One region of the Streptomyces sp. EDA2-14 genome, then DNA from elsewhere that is predicted to be linked to it. Evidence: riboswitches for the same ligand, from Rfam matches in the RefSeq annotation. Region 1 holds a riboswitch; the other holds the start of a gene.
The links. Region 1 has a riboswitch for cobalamin ahead of ACY34M_RS05895 (cobalamin biosynthesis protein). Riboswitches for the same ligand answer to the same signal wherever they lie in the genome.

Region 2: another riboswitch for cobalamin. It lies ahead of ACY34M_RS37680 (ABC transporter substrate-binding protein); the one in region 1 lies ahead of ACY34M_RS05895 (cobalamin biosynthesis protein).

What each region holds. Positions count from the first base shown of each region.
Region 1 covers NZ_JBUEGE010000001.1:1,304,591-1,312,459, reverse strand. Annotated here, with positions in the region: gene ACY34M_RS05915 (class II aldolase/adducin family protein) at 1-145, opposite strand, end outside; gene ACY34M_RS05910 (lysozyme) at 345-1,094, shown strand; gene ACY34M_RS05905 (anion permease) at 1,299-2,573, shown strand; gene ACY34M_RS05900 (hypothetical protein) at 2,589-2,810, shown strand; cobalamin riboswitch at 2,896-3,090, shown strand; gene ACY34M_RS05895 (cobalamin biosynthesis protein) at 3,077-4,039, shown strand; gene ACY34M_RS05890 (cobyric acid synthase) at 4,036-5,544, shown strand; gene ACY34M_RS05885 (putative cobaltochelatase) at 5,680-7,782, shown strand; gene cobO (cob(I)yrinic acid a,c-diamide adenosyltransferase) at 7,783-7,869, shown strand, end outside.
Region 2 covers NZ_JBUEGE010000025.1:98,867-106,735, reverse strand. Annotated here, with positions in the region: gene ACY34M_RS37690 (ABC transporter permease) at 1-205, opposite strand, end outside; gene ACY34M_RS37685 (ABC transporter permease) at 205-1,152, opposite strand; gene ACY34M_RS37680 (ABC transporter substrate-binding protein) at 1,157-2,662, opposite strand; cobalamin riboswitch at 2,751-2,964, opposite strand; gene ACY34M_RS37675 (class I SAM-dependent methyltransferase) at 3,123-3,938, opposite strand; gene ACY34M_RS37670 (prephenate dehydratase) at 4,061-4,906, opposite strand; gene ACY34M_RS37665 (NAD(P)/FAD-dependent oxidoreductase) at 5,019-6,194, opposite strand; gene ACY34M_RS37660 (MFS transporter) at 6,266-7,588, opposite strand.

The DNA of each region.
Region 1 (7,869 bases):
TGACGAGCACGAGGTCGCCGTCCTCACCCTCCACGCGGACCGAGACATTGCCCGAGGTGCCGACCACCAGTCCGTCGGCCACCGTCCGGCGGGCCGTCGCCACCAGCTCCTGCCATGCGGTCCGGAGTTCCTGAAGGTGTGTCATGGCGCGCATCCTGCCAGCCGGTCGGGCGCGGAAGCCGCAGCAGATTAGTACGGAGCCCAATCCTCCGGGATCCCCCATATGGGCATTGATCACTCTCTGATGTTGTTTGGCTGACCTTGACCGGGTAACTAACGATCTCTCGCTACTCTCTGGGAGATCCCTGGGGATATGTCTCGCACGTCACTTTCGGGGGGTATTCATGGTTCGCAGCCATTCCGTGTCCTCGCGTCGCTCCCGCGTCGCCGCCATCACGTCCGTCGCCGCCCTGACCATCGGCGCCACCGTGCTGGCGGAGCTGCCGGCCCAGGGCGCGGGGAAACCGCGCGGGCACGACGTCTCGTCGCATCAGAAGAACGTGAACTGGCAGAAGGCGAAGAACAAGGGCGCCCGGTTCGTCTACGTGAAGGCGACCGAGTCGACGAACTACCGCAACCCCTACTTCTCCCGGCAGTACGACGGCGCCCGGAACGCGGGCATCATCCGCGGCGCGTACCACTTCGCGCTGCCGCAGAAGTCCTCGGGCAGGGCGCAGGCCTCGTACTTCGTCCGCAACGGCGGGGCGTGGCGGAGCGACGGCTGGACGCTGCCGCCCGCGCTCGACATCGAGTACAACCCGTACGGCAAGGGCAAGCACCCCTGCTACGGGATGCGGAAGTCCACACTGGTGTCGTGGATCAAGTCGTTCAGCGACGAGATCGTGCGCAGCACCGGGCGCCGTCCGGTCATCTACACCAACGCGCGATGGTGGAAGAAGTGCACCGGCAACAGCGGGGCCTTCGCCGCCAACCACGCGTTGTGGCTCGCCCGGTACGACGAGCGCGCTGGCGCACTACCGGCGGGCTGGGGCTACTGGACGTTCTGGCAGTACGACGAGCGCGGCCGGCTGCCGGGTGATCAGAATCTCTTCAACGGCTCGATGGCCCAGCTCAGGCGGTTCGCGAACGGCTAGTCGAAAGCCCTGGCCGAAGGTCCCCGGAGCCCGTGGTTCCGGGGCCGACGCCACCGCGATCCGGAACCGGCGGGACCACCGTGCGGCAAGCGGAGCGAAGGCCCTCCGGTTCGGGTCACCGCGGCGCCCGTCCCAGTTCATCTTCCGTTCACTCGGGCTGCTTACGTTCAGCGTGCCACTGACGTCCAACCGAAGCCTGGGTAAATGGAACACATCACGCTGCTCCTTGCGATCGTGATCGTTACCGCGCTGGTCTTTGATTTCACCAACGGTTTCCACGACACCGCCAACGCGATGGCGACGACCATCTCGACAGGCGCTCTCAAGCCGAAGACGGCGGTGGCCATGTCCGCCGTGCTCAACCTCGTCGGCGCGTTCCTCTCCGTAGAGGTCGCCAAGACCATCTCCGGCGGCATCGTCAACGAGGACGGCCTCAAGACAGAGGTCATCTTCGCGGCGCTGGTCGGCGCCATCCTCTGGAATCTGCTGACCTGGCTGCTCGGCCTGCCGTCCAGTTCCTCGCACGCACTGTTCGGTGGCCTCATCGGCGCCGCGGTCATGTCGATGGGCTGGTCCTCGGTCAACGGCGGCACCGTCGTCACCAAGGTGCTGCTGCCCGCGGTGGCCGCACCGCTCGTCGCCGGCATCGCCTCGATGCTGGCCACCCGCCTCACGTACCGCATCAGCAGGAAGACGGACGAGAAGGCGACCGCCAAGGGCTACCGCGCCGGGCAGATCGCCTCCGCGGGCCTCGTCTCCCTCGCGCACGGCACGAACGACGCGCAGAAGACGATGGGCATCATCACCCTCGCCCTGATCACCGGCGGTGTCATCGCGCCGGACGCCGACCCGCCGATGTGGGTCATCGTCTCGGCCGGTATCGCCATCGCGCTCGGCACCTACCTGGGCGGCTGGCGCATCATCCGCACCATGGGCAAGGGCCTCACCGAGCTCGCCCCGCAGCAGGGCTTCGCCGCGCAGACCAGTGCGGCGACCGCGATCCTCGCCTCCTCGCACCTCGGCTTCTCCCTCTCCACGACGCAGGTCTGCTCCGGCGGCGTGATGGGAGCGGGCCTCGGCCGCAAGGGCGGTGTGGTCCGCTGGTCCACCGCCACCCGGATGTTCGTGGCGTGGGGTCTGACCCTGCCGGCCGCGGGTCTGGTGGGCGCGGGCTCCGAGTTCCTGACCAAGCAGGGCCCGTGGGGCGTCGCCCTCACCGCCGCGCTGCTCGTGATCGGCTCCGGGATCATCTGGAAGCTGTCGCGCCGCAACTCCATCGACCACACCAACGTCACCGCGGACGAGCCGCACTCCGCCCCCGCGCAGGACGCGCCGGGCGTCGTGACGACCGCGATCGCCTCGGTCACCCCGCCGCCCGTGGGCACGGTCGAATCGGCCGAGTCCGAGGCGAAGATCCCCGCCCAGCCGAAGGCCGGTGCGGTGAACGACCCCGCGCGCCCCGCCGGCGCCACGCTGTAAGGAAGCAGGACCGGAATGAAGATCGACTGGGCGGCCCTCGGCTCCGTCTTCGGTGTCTCTCTCGTGGTCACCGTGGCCCTCGTCGGCCTGTTCACCCTCGGCATCGTCGGCCTCTCCAAGCGGGAGTCGGCGGCGCGCGAGGGAGGCTCGGCGGCGGTCGCGACCTCCGGGGCCTACGTCTGCTTCGCGCTGTGCGCGGCGGCCGTGGCCTACGGGATCTATCTCATCGTGGCCTGACACGGCACAGCGCACACGAAGGCGGGGTGCGGGGCGTTCGGCGTCCCGCACCCCGCCTTCGTACGTCTCACCAGCAAGTTGACGTGCCAACTCGCAGCATGGTGGACTTCCCCCGCCATATACGGCAGCAGTCTGAGGAAGCCGGTGCAAATCCGGCGCGGTCCCGCCACTGTGAGCCCCCTTCTCCAAAGGGGCCAGCCAGGAACTCTCGCTGCCGGTCTCGTCGAACCAGGGCGTGGACACCCTGAGTGAGGACACTTACCGCCATGTTCGCCCCGCGCGGCGTCTGGCGGCACGAGCGCGTGTATGCGTGCGGTGCCGTCGTCGGAATCTTCGCCGACCTTCTTCTTGGCGATCCGCGCCGTGGGCACCCCGTCGCCGGTTTCGGACGCGCCGCCGCGGCCGTCGAGCGCGGTCTGTGGCGTGACCACCGTGGCGCGGGCGCCCTGCACACCGCCGTGTGTGCCGGTGGCGCCGCCGCCCTCGCCGCCGCCGCGTCCCGTCTCGTACGCCGCTCCCCCGCCGCCTCCGTCGCACTGACGGCCGCCGCCACCTGGGCCGTCGTCGGCGGCACCTCGCTGGGCCGCGAGGCGCGCGGTGTGGGGTCCGCCCTGGAGGCCGGGGACGTGGAGCTCGCGCGGGAGTTGCTGCCCCGGCTTTGCGGCCGTGACCCGCAGGGGCTCGACGCGGACGGGATCGCGCGGGGTGTCGTCGAGTCCGTCGCCGAGAACACCTCCGACGCCGTCGTGGGCGCGCTCGTGTGGGGCGCGCTCGGCGGAGTACCGGGCCTGGTCGCCTTCCGCGCCGTGAACACGCTCGACGCGATGGTCGGGCACAAGTCCGCGAAGTACCGGCGGTTCGGCTGGGCCTCGGCCCGCCTCGACGACGTGGCCGGCTGGCCGGGCGCCCGGCTGACGGGTGCTCTCGCCGTCCTCGCCGGTGGCAGGCCCCGGCAGGCACTGGACGCGTGGCGGGCGGACGCCGGGCGGCATCCGAGTCCCAACGCCGGTGTCGTCGAGGCCTCCTTCGCGGGAGCGCTCGGGGTACGGCTCGGCGGGACCCTGGCGTACGGCGGCCGGGTCGAGCACCGCCCTGTGCTCAACGCGCCGGGGCGGGCCGTCGAGGTGCGTGATGTGGATCGGGCCGTGCGGCTGTCACGGCGGGTATCTCTGTTGGCGTTGGGAGTCTGTGTGGGTGCGCGACTGATACGAGCGCGGGGTCGGCGATGACGGGCGGCGGGCTGCTCGTCGCCGGGACGACCTCCGACGCCGGGAAGAGCGTCGTCACCGCCGGTATCTGCCGGTGGCTGGTGCGCCAGGGCGTGAAGGTCGCCCCGTTCAAGGGCCAGAACATGTCCCTGAACTCGTTCGTGACCAGGGAAGGCGCCGAGATCGGGCGGGCGCAGGCGATGCAGGCGCAGGCCGCGCGGGCCGAGCCGAGCGCGCTCATGAACCCCGTACTGCTCAAGCCGGGCAGCGACCGCAGCAGCCAGGTCGTCCTCATGGGCAAGCCCGTGGGCGAGTTGAGCGCGCGCGGCTACCACGGCGGACGCCAGGCGGCGCTGCTCGACACTGTGGTCGGGTGCCTGGAGGAGCTGCGGGCCACCCATGACGCGGTGATCTGCGAGGGCGCGGGGTCGCCCGCCGAGATCAATCTGCGGCGCACCGACATCGTGAACATGGGGCTCGCGCGGGCCGCGCGGCTGCCGGTGCTCGTCGTCGGCGACATCGACCGCGGCGGTGTCTTCGCGTCGTTCTTCGGGACGACGGCGCTGCTCGCGCCGGAGGACCAGGAGCTGCTGGCCGGGTACCTGGTGAACAAGTTCCGCGGCGATGTGAGCCTCCTCGAACCGGGGCTCGACATGCTCAAGTCCCTCACCGGGCGGTCGACCTACGGTGTGCTGCCGTTCCAGCACGGCCTCGGCATCGACGAGGAGGACGGCCTGCGGGTGTCCCTGCGGGGCGCCGTACGGGAGTCCGTCGTCGCGCCGCCCGTGGGCGAGGACGTGCTACGGGTCGCCGTGTGCGCGGTCCCGCTGATGTCGAACTTCACCGATGTGGACGCGCTGGCCGCCGAACCCGGTGTCGTCGTGCGGTTCGTGGACCGGGCCGAGGAGCTCGTGGACGCGGATCTGGTCGTGGTGCCGGGCACGCGCGGCACGGTGCGGGCGCTCGAGTGGTTGCGCGAGCGCGGGCTCGCGGAGGCTTTGCGGCGGCGGGCGGCCGAAGGGCGGCCCGTGCTCGGCATCTGCGGCGGGTTCCAGCTGCTCGGCGAGGCCATCGAGGACGAGATCGAGTCGCGGGCCGGCACGGTCGACGGGCTCGGACTGCTGCCCGTACGCGTCCGGTTCGAGGCCGACAAGACACTCGCGCGGCCCGTCGGCGAGGCGCTCGGGGAGTACGTCGAGGGATACGAGATCCATCACGGTGTCGCCGAGGTGCTGGGCGGCGAGACCTTCCTGGACGGATGCCGGGTCGGGTCCGTGTGGGGCACGCACTGGCACGGGTCGCTGGAGTCGGACGGGTTCCGGCGGGCGTTCCTGCGGGCAGTCTCCGAGGCGGCCGGGCGGCGGTTCGTGCCCGCGCCGGACACGTCGTTCGAGGCGCTTCGGGAGGAGCAGCTCGACCGGCTCGGGGATCTGGTCGAGCGGCACGCCGATACGGATGCGCTCTGGCGGTTGATCGAGGGGGGTGCACCGGGCGGGTTGCCGTTCGTGCCGCCCGGGGCGCCGTGATGGGAAGTCGCCCCCTCCGCCCCTTCCCGTCCCGAACCTGGGGGCTGCGCCCCCAGACCCCCAAAAGATTGCGCAGTTCCCCGCGCCCCTGATCGTCCCCCTGGACATGTTTGTCTCACTGGAGGTTGTTGGCTGATGCCTACCCCCTACCCGTTCTCCGCCGTCGTCGGGCAGGACGATCTGCGGCTCGCCCTGTTGCTGAACGCCGTGTCGCCCGCCGTGGGTGGTGTGCTCGTGCGCGGTGAGAAGGGGACCGCCAAGTCCACCGCCGTGCGCGCCCTGTCCGCGCTCATGCCGGATGTCGACGTGGTCCCCGGCTGCCGGTTCTCGTGCGATCCGGCGGCGCCGGACCCGCAGTGTCCCGACGGCCCGCACGCCGACGCCCCCGGCACGCAGCGGGACGCGCGCATGGTCGAGTTGCCGGTCGGCGCCTCCGAGGACCGGCTCGTGGGCGCGCTCGACATCGAGCGGGCGCTCTCGGAGGGCGTGAAGGCCTTCGAGCCGGGGCTGCTCGCCGACGCGCACCGCGGGATCCTGTACGTCGACGAGGTCAACCTGCTCCACGACCACCTGGTCGACCTGCTCCTCGACGCCGCCGCCATGGGCGCCTCGTACGTCGAGCGCGAGGGCGTCTCCGTACGGCACGCCGCGCGCTTCCTCCTCGTGGGGACGATGAACCCCGAGGAGGGTGAGCTGCGGCCGCAGTTGCTCGACCGGTTCGGGCTGACGGTGGAGGTCGCCGCCTCACGTGAGCCGGAGCAGCGGGTGGAGGTCGTCAAGCGGCGGCTCGCCTACGACGACGACCCCGAGGGCTTCGCGGGCCGGTGGGCCGAGGACGAGGCCGACGTGCGGGCCCGGATCGTCGCCGCGCGTGAACTGCTGCCGCAGGTGCGGCTCGGTGACCGGGCGTTGACGCAGATCGCCGCGACCTGCGCCGCCTTCGAGGTGGACGGCATGCGCGCCGACATCGTGATGGCGCGCACGGCCACCGCGCTCGCCGCCTGGGCGGGGCGCGAGGACGTGCTGGCGGAGGACGTGCGGCAGGCCGCGCTGCTCGCGCTGCCGCACCGCAGGCGCCGCAACCCCTTCGACGCGCCGGGCCTCGACGAGGACAAGCTCGACGAGACGCTGGACGAGTTCGGTCCCGAGGACGAGCCCGAGGGCCCCGAGGGCGACGACGATCCCGACGGTCCTGACGGGGGGCCCGACGGCGGTGGCCCCGGTGGCGGCGTGCCGCCGCAGGACGGCCCGCACGACGCGCCTCAGGAGACCGGGGACACCCCGCAACCGCAGGACGCCCCGGCCGGTGACGACCGCGAGGACTCCCCCGAGGAGCCCGCAGCCGCCCCCGCGTCCGGCGCCGGAGCCCCCGAGCAGAAGCCCGTGGCGGCCGGTGAGCCCTTTCGTACGAAGATGCTGAGCGTGCCCGGCCTGGGCGAGGGCGCGGCGGGGCGGCGCTCGCGCGCGCGGACCGAGCACGGCCGCACCACGGGGGCCACGCGGCCCCGTGGCGCCCTGACGAAGCTGCACCTCGCGGCGACGGTGCAGGCCGCCGCCCCGCACCAGCGGGCACGCGGTCGCTCGGGCAGGGGTCTCGTCGTACGCCGGGACGATCTGCGGCAGGCGACCCGTGAGGGACGCGAGGGAAACCTCGTCCTGTTCGTGGTCGACGCCTCCGGGTCGATGGCGGCGCGGCAGCGGATGACCGCCGTGAAGGGCGCCGTCCTGTCGCTGCTGCTCGACGCGTACCAGCGGCGGGACAAGGTGGGGCTCGTGACCTTCCGGAAGACGGGGGCCGAGGTCGCCCTGCCGCCGACGTCGAGCGTCGACGCCGCGGCGGCCCGCCTGGAGTCGCTGCCGACCGGCGGGCGCACCCCGCTGGCGGCCGGGCTGCTGAAGGCGCACGAGGTGCTGCGCATCGAGCGGCTGCGGGATCCGGCGCGGCGGCCGCTGATGGTCGTCGTGACGGACGGGCGGGCGACCGGTGGTCCTGAGCCCGTGCAGCTCGCGGGCCGCGCGGCCGGGCTGCATGCCGCCGAGGGCACCGCCTCCGTGGTCGTGGACTGCGAGACCGGCATGGTGCGGCTCGGGCTCGCCGGGCAGCTGGCCGGTCAACTCGGCGGCACAGCCGTCGCGTTGGACGAGCTGCGGGCGGACTCGATCGCCGGACTCGTGAAGGACGTACAGGGCGCGCAGGGCGCCCACGGGACGCGGAACAGCATCAGGAGGGCCGCTTAAATGCCGCAGGGACAGCCGAGCGTCGTGCCGAACGACGGACTGACGACTCGTCAGCGCCGCAACCGCCCGCTGGTGTTCGTGCACACC
Region 2 (7,869 bases), on a different contig from region 1:
GCGCGAGCACGTCGCGGCCCAGCACGTCCGTGCCCAGCGGATGCCCCGCGCCGGGAGCCTGCGACGGCAGCGCGCCCGGCCGGGGCGCCTCGGACCCGGCCACCAACGGGCCGAGCAGGGCGAGCAGTACGGGAACGCCCAACGCGATCAGGGCGATCCACGGTCGGCGCCCGACCGGCGTCCCGGTCCCGGTGACGGTCGCCATCACGCCGTCACCTCGCGGCGGGGAGCGAGGCGGTGTGCGACCAGGTCGCCCAGCAGATTCACGATCACGGCCGTACCGGCGAACAGCAGCGCGTACGTCTGCACTTGGGGCAGGTCACGGTTCTGGACCGCCTCGACGAAACCGTTGCCGAGGCCGCTGAATCCGAACACGGCCTCCACCAGTACGGCGCCGCCGAGGAGCCCTTCCACGCAGCGGGCGTACTGCTGCGCCGCCGGGCCGAGCGCTCCCGGCAGTACGTGTCGCAGCACCACGGTCCGCTCGCGTACGCCGAGGAGCCGCAGGTGTTCGGCGACCGCGCCGTGCCGCTCCGCCGCGACCCCGACGCGTATCTGCCGTGCCAGATCGCACACGTGACGTGCCGTCAGTACGACGACCGGCAGCACCAGGGCGGCGGGCTGCGCGAGCAGTGCGCCCGTGTCCATGCCGACGGCGGTGGCGGGCAGCAGGCCTGCCCACAATGACAGCGAGGCGACCAGCAGCAGCCCGAGCACGAACTCCGGTACCGCGTGCAGCACAACCGCCGCCGCGTTCAGGGCGCGGTCCACGCGGCTGCCCTCGCGCAGGCCCGACACCGTGCCGACGAGCGGGGCGAGCACGGTGACGAGGACCAGCGCCGGGAGGCCGATCAGGAGCGTCACACCGACACGGCGGCCGATGTCGTCGCCGACCGGGAGTCCGGTGGTGAGGGACTGCCCCGGCTCGCCGGTGAGCAGGTGCCCGAGCCAGTGTCCGAAGCGGGTCCAGGCCGGTTCGTCGAGACCCAACTGCTCGCGCAGCGCCGTGACTTGTTCGGGGGTGCCGAGTTCACCGCGGAGCACGTCCGCCGTGTCGCCGGGCAGCAGCGTACCGACGGCGAACACGGCGACGAGCACCACCAGGCACTGCACGAGGGCGAGCAGGCAGCGTCGGGCGATGTAGGCGCGCACGCCGTCAGCCGACGCGGACGCGGTCGAAGCGGGCCCAGTCGTGCGAGTTCGGTGGCGCGGCGCGCAGGCCGCTCACCGTGCGGGCGATGGCGTCGTTGGCGTCGGAGAACGCCCACACCAGAAGTCCTGACTCCTCGCGGGCGATCTTCTGGGCGCGCGCGAGCAGGTGCAGCCGCTCCTGTTCGTCGCGGGTGGTGCGGGCCCGGTCCAGGAGGGTGTCGAACTTCTTCGAGGCGTACTGGGTCTGGTTGCGGGCGGCCCCGCCGCGCACCCGCTGCTGCAGGAAGTCGGAGACGGGCAGGGTGGAGGTCGTGTTGAAGGCGGCCACCCCCTTGGTCCTGATCTCGCTGAAGTAGGTACTGGAGGCGCGGGTGTTGGCGGACACCTTCAGGCCCACTTCGCGCAGTTGCCGTGCCATCAGCTCGACGGCCGGTTCCCAGGCGGCGTCGACGGAGCTGGTCTCCACGGTGACGCGCAGCCCGTGGGCGCCCGCCTCCTTGACGAGCCTGCGGGCCTCGTCGACATCGCGCTCGCGGGGCTTGAGGTCGTCCGGGTAGCCGCGCAGGCCGAGCCCGAACAGGTCGTTGCCGGTCTCACCGTGCCCGGCGAGCGCGATCCGGACCAACGCCTCGCGGTCGATGCCCAGTTGCACGGCGCGTATCAGGCGGGAGTCGTCGAACGGCTTGCGTCCCGTGCGCAGGAGCAGTTGCTGCGCGGTCGCGCGCTTCGCGGTCAGCAGTCGCGTGGAGCCGTCCTTCTTCAACCGCTCCACGGAGGCTCCGGCCATGTCGGCCCCGTAGTGCACCTGCCCGGACAGCAGGGCGTTGAGCCGCGCCGACTCCTCGTTCGCGGGGACGATCTCCAGCTCGGCGATGTGCGGGGCGCCGTCCCAGTGGTCCGCCCAGCGCCGGTAGCGGGCAGTGCCGCCGGGCGTGAACGAGACGTAGGTGAAGGGCCCGGAGCCGACCGGCTTGCGGAAGTCGGTCGTCCCGTCGGGGACGATCTCGGTACCGGGGCCCGCGAAGACGGTGGGGAACTCGAAGTTCGGTGCCTTCAGGACCAGCACGACATCGCGCGCGCCGTCGGCCTTGCTGGCGGTGAAGTCGATCGCGGAGAGCAGCACCTGCGAGGGCGAGCCGGTCTTGGGGTCGGCGGCGCGACGGTAGCTGTAGAGAACGTCCTTGGCCGTGACCGGCTTTCCGTCGTGGAACTGTGCCGCGCGCAGACGGACGCGCCACCGCGTGCCGGACGCGTCGCTCTCCCAGGACTCCGCGAGCCGCTTGCGGACCGACATGTCGTCCGCGTACGTGCCGAGGGTGTCGTACAGGGCCTTGGCGCGCGCCTGGTCGACGAAGTTCGGGGCGACGTGCGGGTCCAGCGTCTCCCCGGATCCGCCGGAGGTGAACGCCGCGCGGAACCGGTCGCCGCCTCCGCCGTCCTTCGTGTCACCGCCGCAGCCGCTGAGCAGACCGGTGCCGGCCAGTGCCAGGGCGCCCCCTCCTGCCAGCACGCCACGCCTGCCAGGTTGCGATCGCCGCTCCGGTTGCGTCCGGACATGCGTCGTCACATCGATCCTCTCCGGGGTGTCCTCGCCCCTGCTGTTGGACCGACGACGGGTCAGTCTCCTGGCTCCCGGATCGCCGCTCGCCTCCGCCTTCCCGTCCGCTCGCGCGGGCAGTGGCGTGCGGGAGGATCGCTTCCCGGTCACAGTGGCGGGACCGCGCCGGATTCACACCGGCTTCCTGGCCCCCGTCGCCTCGTGCGCCCATTGTGGCGCACGTGGCAAGAGACACCTGTACCCGGTGGGCGTCACACGACGGCCGTCTTCCGGTGGCGGCAGAACACCTCTCCCGCCGCGTACCAGATCGCCCCCCCTGCACGATGGGCGTCATGCGCCGGTCGCTGCCTTCCGGACCAGGCTGTTCAGGTCCTCCACGGAGGCCGGACCGAAGTCCAATTCGTCATGAGGGTCAGGCCCGCCCGTGTGCAATCAGGGCCGCATGAGGCAGGACCAGTGCGCCGTCCGGGTCGGTGAACTCCGCGCACAGTGAATCGAAGTGGTGCCTGATCTCGTCGATGACCGCCGAGGGCTGGCTCGTCACGATCTGGCCGATCGTCGCCACTCCGGCGGCCGGTCCGCTCCACCATTCCTCGGGCGTCGTCCGGTGGTCCCAGGTCACGGTGTCACTGACGACGTCCTTCAGACCCGCCTCGCCGAGCAACGCTGCGAAGCCTTGTTCCGTACGCAGGAAGTCGTCCCCGGGGGCGAGACCCGGCAGGTGTGCGGGGCGGGTGACGCCTGCCGCCTCGACGGCTCGCCCCAGGAGCGTCTGCCCGGAGGCGGCGGGAACTCCCCAGATGGTGACGGCTGTCCGCCCGCCGGGACGCGTCACCCGGCGCAGCTCCGTCAGGGCTTCCCGAGGTTGCCCGACGTGGTTGAGGACGAAGTTCCCGATCACGGCGTCGAACTCGTCGTCCGCGAAGGGGAGATGGGGCAGCGCGGCGAGCCGTACGTCGGCGTCGGGAGCCGCCGGCGCGGCCCGCGCGACCATGCCGGGTTCGGCATCCACCGCCGTCACCTTCGCTCCCCGCCCACAGGCGAGCGCGGCAGCGGTGCCCGTGCCCGTCCCCACGTCGAGAACCCGCACGCCCGCCCCGACCCGCACCCCGGCAGCGTCGAGGAGTCCGGGCACCGGATATGCGCAGAGCTTGGCGAAACTCGCGGCATAGGCATCGGCGCGCCCCGCCCACGTCCGCCGCTCGGACTCGTCGAACGCCGTCTGCACCGCTCGTCCCCTCCCCCGGAGCGGCGTCCGCCGCACCGACAATCCCGCCGTGCCGACGCCAACCCATGAGTGATCAACGGGGGCCGGAGATCGGAAACCCGCACCCACCACGGCCCGCCACCTCACACGTTCCGCTCCCCCAGCCGGTGCGGATGTGCCGGGTACACGCCGAGGACGCGCACCTCGGACGAGAAGAAGCGCAGTTCCTGGAGCGCGAGGGCCATACGTGGTTCGTCGGGGTGGCCCTCGATCTCGACGTAGAAGCAGCTCGGGTTGAGGCCCGCGCCCATCTGATAGCTCTCGATCTTGGTGAGGTTCACCCCGCTGCTGGCGAAGCCGCCGAGCGCTTTGTACAGGGCGCTCGGGATGTTCCGTACGGCGAAGAACAGGCTCGTCATGGTCGGCCCGCCGGACACGGGGGCGAAATCGGCGTCACGGGACAGGATGACGAACCGCGTGGTGTTGTCCGGGTTGTCCTCGACGCCCTCCTGCAACACGTCGAGACCGTAGTGCCCGGCCGCGGCCGGCGGGGCGAGCGCCGCGTGCCGGGGGTCGTTCAGCTCCGCCACCTCGCGGGCGGACCCGGCGGTGTCGTCGCTGACGTGCGTGCGCCAGCCGCCCGCGCGCAGAAGCTTTCGGCACTGCCCCAGGGCATGCACGTGGCTGCGGACGCACTCCACGCCGTCGAGCGACGCCCCCGGCACCCCCATGAGGTCGAAGCGGATGGCGTGGAAGTACTCGCCGACGACGAACAGGCCGGACTCCGGGAGGAGGTGGTGCACGTCGGCGACGCGACCGGCCGTGGAGTTGTCCACCGGGATCACCGCCAGGTCGGCGGAGCCCAACGTCACCGCGTCCAGCGCCTGTTCAAAGCTCACGCAGGGCAGTTCCGTGCTCCCCGGGAACAACGTCTGGGCGACGGTCGCCGAATTGGAGGCGTGTTCGCCTTGGTACGCGATGCTGGTCACAGGGGTTCACTTCCGGTGGGTGGGCCGTTGCCGTCGAGCAAGGGTTCAACAAGAGACCCAACCCTGTCACCTCGGTTCCCCGGGCAGCGGCTGGGCATCCGGCGCTTTTCGGTCAGTGGCGGCCGATGGCCGAAGCGGTGTCCGGGATGGACGGATTCTCCCCGAAGCGGTGGGGGTTCCAGTGGGCCTGGAGTTCGGGCTCGCCGTCGCCGCCTTCGACGAGGCCCGCGAGGTACTCCCCCATGAACGCGGCGAACTTGAACCCTTCCCCGCTGTCCCCGCAGGCCAGCACCACGCGCGGGTGGGTCCGGCCGACGACGAAGTCCCCGTCCCCGGAGTCGGTCCAGGTGCACACCTGGCCGGCCAGGACATGGGGCGGGACGGCGGTGAGGTCACGTGCCACGCGGGCGCGGATCGCCTCGGTGCGCTCCGGGACCACCGGGCGTTCGAGGTCGTCGCCCAGGGTGTCTCCGGCCAGGGCCCGGAGCGGGTGGTCGATGCCCACTTTGTAGCCGCGCTCCCCGTTCGGCATGGCGTAGATGCCCGGTCCGCCGCCCGTCCCGCAGTCGACCAGGCCGGGCAGGTCGGGTGCCGGCGGCGTCCCGCCGGGGTCTCCGAAGTACGTGACCTGTTCGACGTACGGTCGCAGGGTCAGTCGCAGTCCGAGACCGGGCAGCAGCTCGGGTGTTCCAGGGCCCGCCGCGAGCAGCACCTGGTCGGCCCGGAGGGCTTCGCCTCCGTCGGTCCGTACGGTCGCGTGGGTGTCACCGGGCTCGACGGCACGGACGCGTCGGTGCGGCAGATACGTGCCACCGGCGGCCGTGAAGGCGTCGAGCGCTCCGCGCAGCAGGCGGTCCGCGTGCACGACGCCGCCCTGTTCGACGAAGAGCGCGTCGCGGCCGTCCGGGCGCAGACCGGGGAAGACGTCCCCGACGCGGTCGGCGGTGACCCGGTCGAACCGGGCGGCCACGGCTTCCAGGGCCCGCGTCACGTCGGGCAGCGAGGCGTCGTCGCGCCAGAGCACACCGGTGCGGCGGAACACGGGCGCGCCGAGACGCTCACCGAGGCGCTCCATCGCCGCGACCGTGCCGAGCAGCGCGCGGGCCCGCCACACTTGGGTGTCCGCGAGCCGCCACAGGCGGCTGCTGCCCCCGCTGGAGGCCAGGGGCCCACCGGACTCGAAGCGGTCGATCAGGGTGACCGCATGGCCGCGGTCCTGCAGTCGCAGGGCCGCGGGCAGACCCCAGGCGCCTGCCCCGACGACGATCACTGAGTGCTTGTCCACCATGGTGCTGCTCGCCTTTGGTTCGGTGTCCGACGCTTCCGTGGGCAAGTTAACGCGTCGGCAGTCGCAGCCGGTCAGTTCAGGTCGCTGCTGTACCGCCGGCTCTGGTCGCAGACAGCCCCGACGCCGATGAACAGCGCACCCGCGAGGAACAGCAGCGAGACACCCCAGGTCGCATGGGACGGGGAGGCCTGCACGATGGCGAAGGCGGCCAGGGGTGCCAGGCCGCCGGAGAACGCTCCGCCCACCTCGCGCCCGGTTCCCAGGCCTGTCCCCCGCACGGCGGGCGGGAACTGGCGGGCGAGGAAGGCGCCCTGGGCGGAGAGCAGCGCGGGCACCGTGATGCCGGTGGCGAGGGTGAGTCCGAGCCAGATCAGCCAGCTGTTGCGGGTGTCCAGGAGCCAGAAGAACGGGAAGGCGAGCGCCGCGGTGGCCACCGCGCTGAAGATGACCACCTTCTTCGAGCCGATGGCATCGCTCAGTCGGCCCGCCAGGGGCACCGTGACGAGTGAGCAGCAGCTGGCGATGCTGATCCCCAGGGCGCCGACGCTGGCCGAGACACCCTGGAAGTCGGTGAGATAGGACAGCGAGAATGTTTTGAAGGTGTAGCTGACGCCGTTGTAGCCGATGGTGATGGCCATGACGACGGCGAGGCCCCGCCAGTCCGTCTTGAACAGCTGGATGAGCGGGTTCTTCTTCCGCACGGGCCGGGCCCGTTCCTCGTGTGTCATCTCCTGGAAGGCGGGTGTCTCGGGCAGGTTGCGGCGTACCCACAGGCCGATGCCGACGAGGAGGAAGCTCAGGACGAACGGGATCCGCCAGCCGATGCTGTAGAGGAAGTCGTCGTTCATGCTGGTGAGGGCGGCGACGGTGAGGGACGAGGCGAGCAGGCCGACGTTGACCCCGAGCGCGGGCCAGGAGCCCTGCCGGCCGCGCGACGCGGTGTCCGCGTGCTCGTACGCCACGGCGATCGCACCACCGAACTCGGCGCCCGCGCCGAGGCCTTGGAGCAGGCGCAGCAGGATGAGCAGGACCGGTGCCATGACGCCGATGGAGGCGTAGCTCGGGAGCAGGCCGATGCAGGCGGACGACGCTCCCATCAGGGTGAACGTCAGGGACAGCACCTTCTTGCGGCCCAGCCGGTCGCCCATCATGCCGAACACGATGCCGCCGACGGGGCGGGCGAAGAATCCCACGGCGAAGGTGCCGAGCGCGGCCATGGTCGCCAGCGCGGGTTCCCCGGCGGGGAAGAACACCTTCCCGAACACCAGGGCTGCCATCGAAGCGTAGAGGTAGAAGTCGAACCACTCCATCGCGGAACCCGCGATGACGGCCGAGCGCACACCTTTCGGCGCCCGCGAGGCGGTGGTGCGCTCTTCGTCGAGCGTACGTGCCATGTCCCTCTTCTTTCGGTGCCGAGCCGGACGCGGACCGTGCCGGCGGTGCGTCGGAGCCCGGAGGAGTGGGAGTCCCGGAGCGGGACCAGACAGTCGTTCAGAAATGAGATGGTTCTTATATACGAACTATGACTCGGATATGCGAAGGCTAGGCGAGCGTCGAAGAAGGCGTCAAGGAGTCGGTACGGCGCAATGCCCGTGCGGGGTCCGGACATTGAGGGTGCGTCGCGGCATGCCGACGCACCGGGGCGCGAGAGCCGCGCCCCGGCGGAAAGGGGGCC